One region of the Lysinibacillus sp. FSL P2-0066 genome, then DNA from elsewhere that is predicted to be linked to it. Evidence: riboswitches for the same ligand, from Rfam matches in the RefSeq annotation. Region 1 holds a riboswitch; each other region holds the start of a gene.
What was found. Region 1 has a riboswitch for cobalamin ahead of nikA (nickel ABC transporter substrate-binding protein). Riboswitches for the same ligand answer to the same signal wherever they lie in the genome.
Positions count from the first base shown of each region.

Region 2: another riboswitch for cobalamin. It lies ahead of cobT (nicotinate-nucleotide--dimethylbenzimidazole phosphoribosyltransferase); the one in region 1 lies ahead of nikA (nickel ABC transporter substrate-binding protein).
Region 3: another riboswitch for cobalamin. It lies ahead of MKZ14_RS13545 (energy-coupling factor ABC transporter permease); the one in region 1 lies ahead of nikA (nickel ABC transporter substrate-binding protein).

Region 1 covers NZ_CP150202.1:2,262,194-2,267,012, reverse strand. The annotation lists gene MKZ14_RS11205 (ABC transporter permease subunit) at 1-58, opposite strand, end outside; gene nikB (nickel ABC transporter permease) at 60-1,013, opposite strand; gene nikA (nickel ABC transporter substrate-binding protein) at 1,085-2,701, opposite strand; cobalamin riboswitch at 2,850-3,043, opposite strand; gene metE (5-methyltetrahydropteroyltriglutamate--homocysteine S-methyltransferase) at 3,182-4,819, opposite strand, start outside.
Region 2 covers NZ_CP150202.1:1,197,515-1,202,333, forward strand. The annotation lists gene MKZ14_RS05660 (hypothetical protein) at 1-9, shown strand, start outside; gene MKZ14_RS05665 (hypothetical protein) at 60-1,268, shown strand; gene MKZ14_RS05670 (ABC transporter ATP-binding protein) at 1,308-3,002, shown strand; cobalamin riboswitch at 3,099-3,275, shown strand; gene cobT (nicotinate-nucleotide--dimethylbenzimidazole phosphoribosyltransferase) at 3,367-4,422, shown strand; gene MKZ14_RS05680 (trimeric intracellular cation channel family protein) at 4,536-4,819, opposite strand, start outside.
Region 3 covers NZ_CP150202.1:2,705,450-2,710,268, forward strand. The annotation lists gene cobJ (precorrin-3B C(17)-methyltransferase) at 1-1,574, opposite strand, end outside; gene MKZ14_RS13540 ((2Fe-2S) ferredoxin domain-containing protein) at 1,579-1,950, opposite strand; cobalamin riboswitch at 2,096-2,278, opposite strand; cobalamin riboswitch at 2,530-2,715, shown strand; gene MKZ14_RS13545 (energy-coupling factor ABC transporter permease) at 2,864-3,610, shown strand; gene MKZ14_RS13550 (energy-coupling factor ABC transporter substrate-binding protein) at 3,613-3,885, shown strand; gene cbiQ (cobalt ECF transporter T component CbiQ) at 3,891-4,664, shown strand; gene MKZ14_RS13560 (ATP-binding cassette domain-containing protein) at 4,661-4,819, shown strand, end outside.

The DNA.
Region 1 (4,819 bases):
GGAGGGATAGACTGATTAATCCTGTTAGCTTGCTACTTTTTCTTCGTAAGAAATTCATATCAATCTCTCCTGCCCTTCATCATTAGATGAGGGTCCAATAAACGATGCAATATATCTGTACATAAATTGGCAAGCACATAGATAACCGCAATAATTAATACATAGCATTGTACAACTGGATAATCCCTGTTCATAATGGATTCTATTAAGTACCTGCCGAGTCCTGGCCAGCTAAAAACCTGCTCCACAATCACGGCTCCACCTAATAGATTGCCAAGGGTCATGCCTAGCAAGGGAGTCAAGGGAATAGCAGCATTTCGCAACACATGACGGATAAGAATCACAGAGCTTTTTAATCCTCTTAGCCGTGCATATTGAACATATTGCTGTTGTAATTCTTCTAGGATGGTTGAACGGATAAACTGAACGAATAATCCAATTGTTGGTAACGCCAGTGCGAAGGCGGGTAAAACTAAATGAGCAGGTGTGCCCTTCCCGTTTGTCGGAAAGAGTCCTAATTTTAAGCTAAATAAATAGAGTAATAGGAAACCTAACCAAAAGGTTGGAATCGACACACTCAAGATGGAAAAGAATTGTATGATTTTATCGATGATGGTGTGCTTATACAATGCGCTTATTACCCCGAATGGAATACTTAGCCCTAAAATGAGGATAAACGCAGCAATAGCTAATTCAATGGTTGCGGGTAATTTCGTGAATAGCTCATGTGCCACGGGTAATTTACTAACAAAAGATGTTCCAAAATCTAGCTGTAATACGCCCTTTCCCCATAGCAAATATTGAAGAAGAAACGACTTGTCTGTCCCTAGTTCCTCACGCAATGCCTGAATGGCTTCCTCTGTTGGCGCAACCCTTGCCAAACGTAGTATGACTTCAGCAGGCTCTACTGGAACAAAACGAATAAATACAAAGGTTAGGATGGAAACGCCTAATAAGACAAAGGGCAATGTTAAAATTCTTTTTAAACAAAACATCCATGTCGATTCGTACATGCTGTCACTTCCTACTCAATCCTATGATAAAGAGAGAGCTGTCTCTGCTAGACACACTCTCTCCTCCACTTTTATTTTTCTTTAGCCATTTGTGCATAAGGTATATCATATTCAGATGCACGTGGGGCAAAATCCTTTAGAGATGGTTGATAAATCACATTATTTGTTTCGTAAGAAATAGGGTAAAAGAGTGCCTGGTCATGAAACATCGTTAAAATATTTGTGTAAAGCTGCACGCGTTCCTCTTCATCTGTCCCTACTAATAATTGGTGAATTTTCGTATCGATTTCTTTGGCGTTTGCTAAGCCTAATTTCGCCTCATACACACCACTAGCATTTGGTGTAGCTGATTCATTTGCAAAGCTATGTGGATCTGTAGGTGGTCCATTGGTCCGCCAGAAATTAATATCTACCTGGTCATCCATCAATTTTTGAAGACCGACCATTACATCTGCCCCTTCTAAATTCAACTGAACGCCAATTTTTGCGAGTTCACCTTGCATTAATTCTGCCATTGGTTTTTGAATCGCATCGGATGCAATGTAAATCAAATCTAAAGTCAACGGCTGTCCGTTTTTTGAACGAATTTTTTCACCCTTCGGTAATGTCCACCCTGCCTCATCTAGCAATTGTTGGGCTTTTTCTGGATTGTATACAATAGGTGCTAAATCTATATTGGCATAAGGAATTGCATCCCAGAACAATGTGTTCGCTACTTTTTCCGTACCATGTGTAATACTGTCGACCATTTGTTCCTTATTAATAGCATACTGAATGGCTTGACGTACCTTTAACTCAGATAATGGACCAGATTGTGTATTGAATAGCAGTGCTTTCGTAGATAAAGGCTCAGAGGTAGCAGTTTTGTATTTGCCACTGTCTTTTAAATACGTATAGTTATCTAAACTAATAATGCCACGGCCATAAATTAAATCTAATTCTTCGTTTTCAAATGCTAATGAAATAGATTCTGAGTCTGGGATAATTTTTACTTTTATTTGTTCTACTAATGGTTGTTCTCCCCAATAGTTTTCATTGCGACTAAATAATGCATATTCATCCTTTTTGTATTCAGTTAATACCCAAGGGCCTGTTCCAATCGGTGCTTTGATAGAATCTTGCGTCATATCACCATCTGGGAATCCGTCATCCCCTAAAAAACGGAAAGGTCTGACAAAGGCAAGTTCGTTTAAGACAGGATAATATGGCTCATCCAATTGCAGACGAATTGTAAAATCATCCACTTTTACAACCTCTTTCATGTGGTTAACCATCCCCATCCAAGAATGCATATCTCGATTCGCTAATACGGCGTCAAAGTTACGAATGACATTATCTGCATTAAATGTGGTGCCGTCTGAATATTTCACATCTTTTCTTAGATGGAAAGTATACGAAGTTTTATCCTCTGAGATGTCCCAGCTTTCGGCGAGCTTAGGCGTAACAGTACCATCATCGTTGTATTCCACCAAGGATTCATAAACCATTGCTTGGGCAGTCATTTGATTCGGTAAATATGTATGAGGATTCAATGGACCTACATCTAATGGCCAGCCAATCGTTATCATTTTTTCATCTGTTTGGTTTGCTGAGGTCTTTTCCTTTTCTTCATCCATGCCTGTACAGCCAGCAAGTAAACTGAACGTCAGGACAAGCAGGAAAGGAAGTAAATACTTTGTCAATCTCATTTTCTGTCTCCTATCTCTATTCGTAGTACAAATAAATCTACTTGTTGAAGAAGAGAAGGCATAAAAAAACCTTATTCTAAAAAAGAATAAGGACAGAAAAACCCACGATGAACAAGTCTCCATCCATCTCCCTATCTTTCGTAGATCATCAATGAATCTTCTTACAAGCAGGCATTCTGGCTCATGAATCATCATTTTGCTTCACCTTCCCAAGTACTCACTCAGTGGTATTTGAAACAAAACTACTCATTTACAGCTGCGGGACAGCATGGGGATTTCACCCATTTTCCTTTTAATTGAATGAAAGACGATTTCACTCAAACTTGTAATGATTGCTATGAAATTAGTAATAAACATAACATGCTCGCATGGTCACGTCAATTTTATTTTCTGAATATAATAAATAACATAAAAAGACTAGGGATTCACCCTAGTCTTCGTAATTGGAGAGTAGATGTAGTAGATTAAAAAATCATTTCGTTATCTTAATGTAGATTGCTGTACAGCTTGACGCAACGTTTTAGTAGCAGCAACCATATTGGCTAAAGCTGCAACGGTTTCTTCTTCTTTTCTCGTTTTTAAGCCACAATCTGGATTCACCCAGAATTGATGACGGTCCAGCACCTGTAGACTATCTTTCATAATAGTGAGCATTTCTTCCTCGCTTGGTACACGAGGGCTATGAATATCATAGACGCCTAAGCCAATTCCTTTATTATAGGGTTGCACTTGTAGTGAAGAAATAAGTTCCCCATGGCTTCGCGATGTTTCAATGGAAATCACATCTGCATCTAGTGCGCTAATCGGTTCGATGAAATCATTAAATTCGCAGTAACACATATGTGTATGGATTTGTGTTTCATCTTTGACACTAGATGTAGCAAGCTTGAAGGAATTGACAGCCCAATCTAAGTAAGCCCCCCATTCTTCCTTTCTAAGCGGTAAACCTTCTCTTAACGCTGGCTCGTCCACTTGAATAATCGAAATTCCTGCGTTTTCTAGTGCTTCCACCTCTTTGCGAAGTGCTAATGCAATTTGATAAGCGACATCTTGACGGGAAAGATCATCGCGCACAAAGGACCAATTTAATATCGTTACTGGCCCTGTCAGCATGCCCTTTACAAATCGCTTTGTTAGGCTTTGAGCATAGGCTGATTCTTTTACGGTAATTGGTGAGGCCCACGCAACATCTCCATAAATGATCGGAGGCTTCACACAGCGTGACCCGTATGAAACGACCCATGCTTTTTCTGTAAAGGCAAAGCCAGTCAATTTTTCACCAAAATATTCTACCATGTCTGTACGCTCAAATTCACCATGAACAAGTACATCGATATCTAATTCCTCTTGTATAGTGATCCAGCGCTTTGTTTCGTCTTCTAAAAATGTTTCATAGGCTTCATTCGATAATTGTTTCTTTCGCCACGCATTACGATTTCTTTTCACTTCATCTGATTGCGGGAAGCTACCGATTGTAGTTGTTGGAAACAGCGGTAATCCTAAGGCTTGTTGTTGGATCGTTTGTCGCTTCGTAAAATTACTGTGTCGTTCAAAATCTTGCTTTGTCACAGTTTGAACGGCTTGATGAATTAACTTATTTTGGCGGATTGGATGATTTTTTAGAGCCTCAATCGCCTTCATACTTTCTGAAAAATTATGTTGTAAGGAACCATCTTTATCTCGTCTGAATTTAGTCAGCCCCGTGATTTCTACGATTTTCTCATCTGCGAAGGCCAGAGACTGCTTTAAAACAGGGTCAAGATCATTTTCAAGAGAGGTTGTGATTGGAACGTGCTGTAGGTTACTTGATGGTTGAATCCATAGTTCAGCAGCATGACTTAGCTGTTCAATGGCTTGAATTGTCGCATTGACCTCCGCCAGGTTTGAACGCCAAATATCACGGCCATTCACTACCCCTATTCCTAATACTTTATCCTGCGGGAAACCAAATTGACGAAGTGACGCCATATTTCCTTTATAGCCATGAACAAAGTCCAAACCGAATCCTTGAACAGGCAATGTACTTAATGCTTCATAGGCACTTAAAGCTTCGAAATAAGTCTGTAGCATTATTTTAGCCTCAGGAACGGCAGTGGCTAACTGGTCATACATTTCTTT
Region 2 (4,819 bases), 1.1 Mb from region 1:
GACAAATGAGAGATATCTTTTTATTTTGGTCGAAAGTGGTCTTACGAAGTGATTATTTGTTGACTTATTATGCTATCGTCATTCTATTATGTATCTCTCAGTACTTCTTTACAGTCAGTGATGCGCAAGCATTGATTCCTTTATATGGGATTTTCTCAAGTGTATTAACGATTCAAATTATAACTTTGCATCAAAGATATCATGTAGAGAAAATTTTAATGATTTCCCCAATATCAAATGGAAAGCTTTTATTATGGCAATGGGTTTTCAGCTTTATTCTGACCACCCCTGCCATTATGTTATTAGTTGGTTTTGTAAAGTTTGTATATGTAGAGACACCAATATATAAAATTCTACTTATCGTTTTTGTTTTTCAGCTATTTACTATATCCATTCCATTTTTAATGGCAACAATTTTTAAAAATCAAGCCGTGTCTATAATTTTAATTGTCATCATTTATTTTTTACTAATGTTAATGCATGGTTATAGACTAGAATCGATTCAATATATAGCTCCTACTCTTAACTTTATGTATCCAGATTTCATTCATTATTTAAATGTTATAGGTGTTTTATCCATTTGTTTGTGTTCTATATCGTGCGCGATTTTATTCAGCAGGAGGGCCAAAAATAAAACGGAAAAGAGGGTTGCTGGAATTATGACCAGTATGATGCTTTTCGTTCTATTAAGCTTACATTTTTATAATGGATATAAAGAAGAGGAGCTGTTAAATAAACCTTATCAAAATTATCAATATAACGGGCTAACTGTCCAATATAAAGGTGTGAGTATAGAAAAAGTGGAGAATTATGCGAATGTTTATAAAGACATTACTCAAATAATGGAGAGCTTCGGTGTCCACAACATTCCGTATCACACGCTGAAAATAACGAGAGTTTTTAGCCTTCCAGATAACAATAGTTTAGAAAATATTATTAGTAGCTCTGGCGACATCATTGAAATACGCCCGTATTCTAATAAATTTTTTGAATTTAACTATGGCTATAATATTACGGAAGACATGATAAATACATTAATGGGCGAACAGTGGGAAACCAAGGAACAAACTAATTGCTATGAGGTTTTAAAAAGAACGATCGAGCAAAAGGTTATATACACCAACAAAAGCATGCTCTTTAGTGAGGCGAAAAAGAAGTCAGTAGAAAACTTGCTCATTAGTAATGAAAAAGATCCGTATATGGAAAAGTTTCTACATATATTACAGGAAGAGCCGAAAAATGCTTATCTGTATATCAAAAGGTTATAAGAAAACCTTAACTAAATCAGGGAGATAGAGTATTATTTCATGAAAATATTAGGTGAGGTATTTAAGTATACAAAGCCATACAAAGCAAAATTATTTCAAGTAAATATTTTGATGGGTATTTCAATGATTTTAAGTATAGTACACCCCCTTTTATTTGGTAAATTTATTGATTCTATAACAGTAAAAGATCTCAATTCAGCATTCCTCATTATAGTGTTTATGGCTTTTTTGTTTCTGTTTAATTTATTTTTTAAAGTAATCCAAAAATATTATTTAACGAAATTTGCCTGCTATCTACAAATGGATATTAAATTAAAGATAATAAAAAGAATTATGGCTATGGACATGGATGAGTATCAATTAAAAGCAAAAGGTGAACTGATGAATAAAATAGAAAATGATACAAAGGCATTTTCTGAAGTAGTATCAGAGTTTTTAAATATTGTTGTAGACTTTATCAGTATAATAATTGTGTTAATAATATTGATCAATCTAAATTTTATTTTAGCTAGTATTTTATTCATAGCTTGTCCTTTAGCACTTATCATTTTTAAATATTATGGAAAAAAAATAAGGATGATGGATACTGCCATCAAAAAAGATTTAGATTCTTATTTAACCTATCTGGGAGAATTACTGTCATCATTTAAATTATTTAAGATATTTAATAATGAGATAAACGCCATAGATAACTATCAAAAGAAAATTACCTTATTATACAAAAATACTCTTGATAAAATGCGTTTAAGCATAAAATCAGGATCAATAATAGAATTAATAAACTTTACAAGTTATTTGATTATCCTTATTATAGGTGCCTACTTTATTTATAAAGGAAGCCTCACGTTAGGAGTATTAATAGCATTCACAACCTATGCCAATAACTTTAGTCAGTCATTTTTAAGATTTTCCCAACTAAATTCATTTTTACAAGAAGCAATTGTGTCTGTAAATAGAGTGAAAAACTTAATGGAAGACAATAAATATCAGCTAAGGAAATTAGAAGTACCAGACTATGTAAATTCATCGCATCATTTTAATAAAGATAAAATAGTATTACGGAATGTAAGCTTTACCTATACTAATGCATTTTCTCCTGTTTTAGAAAATATAAATTTCCAAATACCTTTGAAGAAAATTGTATTGATTAAGGGAGAAAGCGGATCAGGTAAATCGACATTATTGAATATATTATCAGGTTTATACATTAATTATCAGGGTGAAATATTTCTATCCAATCAGAATATTAGATATATTCCTATTGATGTTTATAGAAAAAGGGTATGTTTGGTAACGCAAGAGCATTTTATAATGACAGGGACAATAAGGGAAAATTTGTTATTAGCAAAGCCGGATGCAACAGACGAAGAATTAATTCAAATTTGTAAAATGGTTAACATTTATTCATATATAGAAACGTTAGACTATAAATTTGAAACGCTTATAGGGCATAATGGGCTTGAATTATCTACTGGGCAACAGCAAAGACTTTCAATAGCAAGATCGCTTCTAAGAGATGCGGATATCTATTTGTTTGACGAGATTACTTCTGCGCTTGATAAAGACAACCAAATAAATATAGAATCATTACTTTTATATTTAAATAAAGAAAAACAAAAGACTGTTATATTGGTTACTCATCACCCTGTTTTAATAAATGAAGCAGATAAAATATTTGAAGTTGATAGGAATCAGGTGAACGAGAGGGATTCATTTGTTGTGACAGGTTCTTGATAAGCCTATATTGTTAGAATAGGTGGTGGTACTAAGTTAACACTCAAAAAATTTTTATCTATTGACACTAAAAAAGTTGTAAAGTAGATTTAACATAATTACATAAAAGCAATAGGTGCCCACTAGGGAGAATAGGGAATAAAGTGAAAAGCTTTAGCGGACCCGCCACTGTATAAGGAAGTTTCATAGTGTATGCCACTAGCGAATTGCTGGGAAGGTACTATGAGATGTTGAACTTGAGCCAGGAGACCTGCCTATTTGCTTTAGAAGATATAGATGATGGAAAAGTCTGTAGTTTATTTGTTATGACAATAAACTACAGACTTTTTATTTTGTCTTAATGAGAACGAGAGGAGAAATAATTATGCCATTATTACAAGACACGATTGAAAACATTCAAGGGGTTGATATGAAAGGTATGGAGCAAGCTAGAAAGCGGATTGATGCGCTTTGTAAGCCCCCAGGTAGCTTGGGTAAACTAGAATCACTTGCCGTACAGCTCTCTGGTGTAACAGGACAATTATATCCGACGGTTGACAAAAAGGTGATGATTGTTTGTGCTGCAGATCATGGTGTATGTGAGGAAGGTGTAACCACGAATCCGCAAGATGTTACAGTCTTTCAAACATTAAATTTTCCTAAGGGGGGGACAGGCGTTTGTGCGATTGCGGGCATTACCAATGCAAAGGTGGTCACAGTAGATGTTGGGGTAAAAGCAGATATTCCACTTGATGCTGGTGTCATTATTCATAAAATCAAATACGGTACAGATAACATGGCACAAGGTCCAGCTATGTCCAAACAAGAAGCCATTCAATCGATAGAAGTAGGAATCCGTGTGGCCACTGAGGAAATCATACAAGGTGCTGATGTACTAGGTACAGGGGAAATGGGTATTGGCAATACAACACCAAGTGCTGCGATATTAGCTGTTCTGACTGGATGTGACCCTATAGAAGTAACAGGGTTTGGGGCAGGAGTTGGCCAAGGAGGCATTGCCTATAAAGCGGCGATTATTGAAAAAGCAATTACCTTAAATAAGCCTAATCCAAAAGATGCTATTGATGTTCTGGCTAAGGTAGGAGGATTAGAGATAGGGGCGATGACAGGTATTATTCTTGGGGCTGCAGTTCATCGTAAACCAGTGGTTATTGATGGATTTATTTCGACTATAGCTGCCCTCATTGCTTATAAGCTCGAACCAAAAGTAATCGATTATATTATTCCTTCCCATGCTTCAGAGGAGCCAGGGGCAAAAATTGCCGCTGCATTACTAGGTATTGAACCGATGTTGCACATGAATATGCGTTTAGGCGAAGGTTCTGGAGCAGCCTTAGCCTTTCCTATTTTAGATGCAGCTTGTTCAATGATGAAAAACATGGTGACATTAGAAGAAGCAATGCAGTTGTTAAAAAGATAAGCTAAGTTAATGTCTTCTTCAATCATATAAGGAATGAAACTCATAAAAGATTATTATTAGCCAAAAAATAAAACAGCCAATGACTTAATTTTTGGTCATTGGCTGAATAGTATTTATGCACGATTTAACTTACGTAATGGCAAGCGCCACTTCATCGTATAGGAAAGAATACGTAACGCAGTAATTACCGCGAATAAAATATAAAGGAAAATGTCCCCTGTAAAAACCTCGAAGCCGATTAGTAGTCCAGCAAGAGCTGCCCAAACACCATAAACTTCATCACGGAGAACTAATGGTTTTCTTCTAGCTAATAAATCACGTACAATGCCACCACCTGAACCTGTTAACACAGCAGCTACAACCACAGCACTAACAGGCATATCCAGCTTGACAGCAT
Region 3 (4,819 bases), 440 kb from region 1:
AACAAGCGTTCATTTGGATGAGCATTTGCTTTATATTCTTCAATAATATCTGTAATGAGTGGAATCAGTTGCTCAGGCTCCAGCCCTTCTACAACAGGCTGTGCTGCGTGTGCTGTACGACCGACTGGTTTTGCTCCAATAAAGACATCGAATTTACTTTTGCGGTAGACGATGCCAATATCATCAAATACAGCCCGATAACAGGCCATACCACAGCCATTAAAGCCAATATTTAATGTCTTCGGTAAGGACATACCGCCTAGTTTTTCTTGTATTTCCTCTGCATATGGTATTGAATCAGCCTTTTCACCGTAGCAAAAATCACAAGCCTTCAGTGATAACACATCACCAATCGGGGCTAATAAAAACCCTACTTCCTGTAATTTCTCTGTGATCTGTTCAGGGGCAGTCGTTGGTATTTTCAAATGAATTTGATGATCTGGTGTGTATTCCATCGTCCCCTCATCCCCAACGACCTCCGCTAACGTCATCATTTGCTGGGGAGTAAAAAACTTATTGGCTACACCAGGACTTACTGCTAATTCAAAAATAGATTCTATTTTTTGCTGTACAAGCTTCGGTGTTACTTTGACTGCGCTTGTCCCTTTTACCATTGCAAGTGCCGCTGTAGCCATTTCAAGAGCTGTTTTTTTAGGCTTTGGCGTAGCGGCTATACTGGGTTTATTAAAGCGCCCTGCATTAGGGTCAGCCGTAAAGTCATTTCGCGCTGTTCCCGTCTCTTGGTTCATTGCCCAAGGTTCATTTTCTTCGCGTAAACGTTGATGTGGACGTAATGGCTGTTTCTCTTCACCCAGGGTATATTTACGTTGGTAACCGCGGGGCGTAATCATCTTATTGTCATAGAAAAATGTTGACGAATTCCCGATAATGACAGTTGTCAACATACCAATATCATGTTCTAGCATTTCTGCTAGTGTTGTCATGGTCACTTCTTGACGCTCTCGATAGGCACTTTTCACAAGCCCTACTGGTGTGTCTGGCGAACGATATTCTAAGAGTATTCGTTGAGCCTCGACAATTTGTCTTGTTCGACGTCCACTTTTAGGATTGTATAAAGCAATGACAAAGTCCGCCATTGCAGCTGCCTCGACACGCTTTGCAATTAAATTCCAAGGTGTTAGATGGTCACTCAAACTGATTGTACAAGCATCGTGCATAATAGGTGCACCAAGTATGCTAGCGCATGAATTAATCGCAGAAATCCCAGGAACAATTTCAACTTCAATTCCTGTTGCTTCTGTCCAGCCTAGCTCAATTAACACCTCATAGACTAATCCTGCCATGCCATAGACGCCTGCATCACCACTCGAAATTACTGAGACGATGCTCCCTGCTTCAGCTTGACGAACGGCTTCCTGTGCACGCGACACTTCTTCTGTCATGCCTGTACTAACAATCGATTTTGCACTTACTAAATCTTGAATCAGCTCTACATAGGTTTTATAGCCTATAATCATATCACTTTGTTGTAAAGCCTCTACTGCACGTGTCGTAATATGCTTAAAATCTCCAGGTCCAAAGCCTACTACGAAAATTTTTCCTTTTTGCGCCATGTTGTTACCCCTCTTTCACCTTTTCGATCCCTTTAATGGCAGTTGTTTGAGCAGTACGCTGTAATGTACCTTCACGAAGTGTAAAGACATGTTCGTTGTATAAGGATTCATGATGTAAATCTTGTACTAGTGTTCTAGCATGCTCTGTTGATGGCACACGATACCAGTTTCCTTGAGGATAAGCGATTACCACACAAGCATCCTTGCAGCGTCCATTACAGCGCGTTCTTGTCGTATGTATTTCCTGATCGAGTGCTTGCCGCTGTATCTCATCTCGAATGGCTAAGGTAATTTCCTCCCCATCCTTTTTCATGCAGCTACTGCCATTGCAAATAAAGAGATGTGTTTTCATCCCCTCTAAATTCCAAGTTGTCATCTTCTGTCTCCCCTCATTTGCTTTTTGGAAAAAGAAAAACCTTTACTCTATAACGAAGAGTAAAGGTTTTGTAGAAGCCAAATAAAAACGAATAGAATGAAATACAGGTACCCGCTTTCGCTTCAACTTCTCCCTCCGAAAAGTTTGCATGCACAATCAAATAAGCAGGTTTCCTGACTTAAGCTTCATTTTACTGTCGCACCTTCCCAAGTTTGCACCAGTGGCTTTGCGATTTCATCAGCTATTACAGTAGCGGGGGCTGTATTGGATTTTCACCAATTTCCCTATTATCTCGAGCTATTCGAGCACTTATTGACGTTTTATATGAAATTTTTATTAGAATTTTAAATAGAAAACTGTCTTTATCATATCTTATTATTTTAAAATTTCAATATTTCTTTAAAAATTTATGACAAATTTATCAATTTTGAATGGAACTAGGTATGAAATTTATACAATCTATATAATTTGCGCACAAAATTTTATCAGAATATTCACCGTTGACCTTTAATTTAAAAAATTTCATAAAAGGTATAGCATATTTATGGAAATTCATGTTACACTTTGTCGTGAAATCTCACAATTTGAATGTTTTTCGGTGCAAAGTGCTTGTCATTTTGCTTAAAAGGGAAGCCGGTTTGAGTCCGGCGCGGTCCCGCCACTGTAATAGGGAGCTTTATAGAATATGTCACTGTCCAACGGATGGGAAGACCTATAAAGCATTGAACTAGAGCCAGGAGACCTGCCGAAAAATAAGTGATCGTTTCAACCTACGAGGATAGGTGTGCGGCTTAGCAGATGAGACTGTTATTTGCTTTTTTAGCTATGCACTTTTCCACCTAAGGAGAAGTGCTTTTTTTAATTACGCACGCAATATTCTAAAAATCTATTAATTAGTTAGGAGGAAAGCTTTTTGAAATTATCATGGTGGAAACTTAGTTATTTTTTACTGGCCTTTTTAATCGTGCCAAAACGTGCCTTTGCCATGCATATCATGGAAGGTTTTTTACCAATCGAATGGGCTATTTTTTGGTGGGTGATCTCTATCCCATTTATCATTCTAGGATTGCGTTCTATTCGAAAAACCATTGATGAAAATCCTGAAACCAAAATGCTTTTGGGGCTTTCAGGAGCCTTTGCCTTTGTGCTATCCGCCCTAAAAATCCCTTCAGTTACAGGTAGTTGCTCTCACCCAACTGGTGTAGGACTTGGGACAGTACTCTTTGGCCCTCTAGCAATGAGTGTAATTGGAACAATCGTTTTATTATTTCAATCTTTATTATTAGCTCATGGAGGAATTACAACTTTAGGGGCTAATGCCTTTTCTATGGCTATTGTAGGTCCTTTTATTGCTTACTTTGTCTTTAAAGGAGCACAAAAAGTAGGCTTGTCATTTTCACTAGCCGTTTTCTTTGCAGCCATGCTTGGTGATTTAGGTACATATGTTGTGACTTCTGTACAACTAGCACTAGCCTTCCCTTCTGAGGTTGGAGGCTTTATGGCATCCTTTACAAAGTTTGCAGGTATTTTTGCCTTAACTCAAATTCCTTTAGCCGTGAGTGAAGGCATTTTAACCGTCATTGTGATGAATTTCTTGAAAAAATACAATATTAGCGAATTAAAAACTTTACGTGTTTTCTCAACAAAGGAGGCACATTAAAGATGAAAAAAAATTTATTGCTGTTAGCCATTGTAGTGTTGTTAGCCATTATTCCGTTGTTCATACAAAAAGGTGCTGAATTTGGTGGTGCTGATGGTGAGGCAGAAGCAGCTATTGGTGAAATCAATGCGGAATATGAGCCATGGTTTGAGAGTCTATGGGAGCCACCTAGTGGTGAAATCGAAAGCTTATTATTCGTGCTACAGGCAGCTATAGGAGCTGGCTTTATTGGCTACTTCATCGGCTATATGCGTGGCAAACACAAAGAAGGTTAACCATTATGTTACTCATTGATAAGTATGCCTATCTGAATAAGCTAGCGTCCGTTCATCCGCTAGAAAAAATGATATTTTCACTTGGACTACTTCTCATAACGCTCATTATGAGAGATGAACGACTTTCACTCATTACATTTTTTGTAATGAGTGCTTTTATCATTGTAGGTGCAAAAATTCCGCTTACATACTATTTCAAATTATTATTGCTACCTGGCTTTTTCTTATTAACAAGCCTCGTTTCTATTTTACTTTCCTTTACATCATCAACGAATGCACTCCCTGCCCATATTTGGTCGTTTACCTGGAGCAATTGGACTGTCTTTATCGGGAATGCAAGTATGTTAGCAGCACAACAGCTGTTCTTTATAGTCCTTGGCAGTATTAGTTGTTTATACTTTTTAATTCTAACCACTTCTGTACAAGGAATATGTTATGTGCTAAGACAATGGCGACTCCCCTCTTTATTGGTTGAGCTCGTCGAACTAATCTATCGTTTTATTTTTATGTTTTTAGAAAGCATGCAAAATATACATCTCGCCCAGCAAGCACGTCTTGGCTATCATTCACCGATGCAATGGCTACGCTCTGTCTCCATGCTTATTGTGGCATTATTTGTGGAAATGTTTCAGCGTAGCCGAGAGCTCAACAATGCCATGCAATCACGTGGAGGCGAGGCCGTCTACTGGCAAGAGATGGGCTCTTATAGCAAGAAAAATTGGCTAGGCATGGCAGCTATTTTACTAGTCCTCATCGTATATGGAGGGTATTTTACATGACAGCATTTTATTTTGAACTCAACCAATTATCTTATGCCTATGCGGATGGTACGAAGGCGTTGTCAGATATTACATTAGACATTCCAAAAGGTAAAAAAATCGCCATACTCGGGCATAATGGCGCAGGAAAATCGACTTTATTTCAACATCTTAAC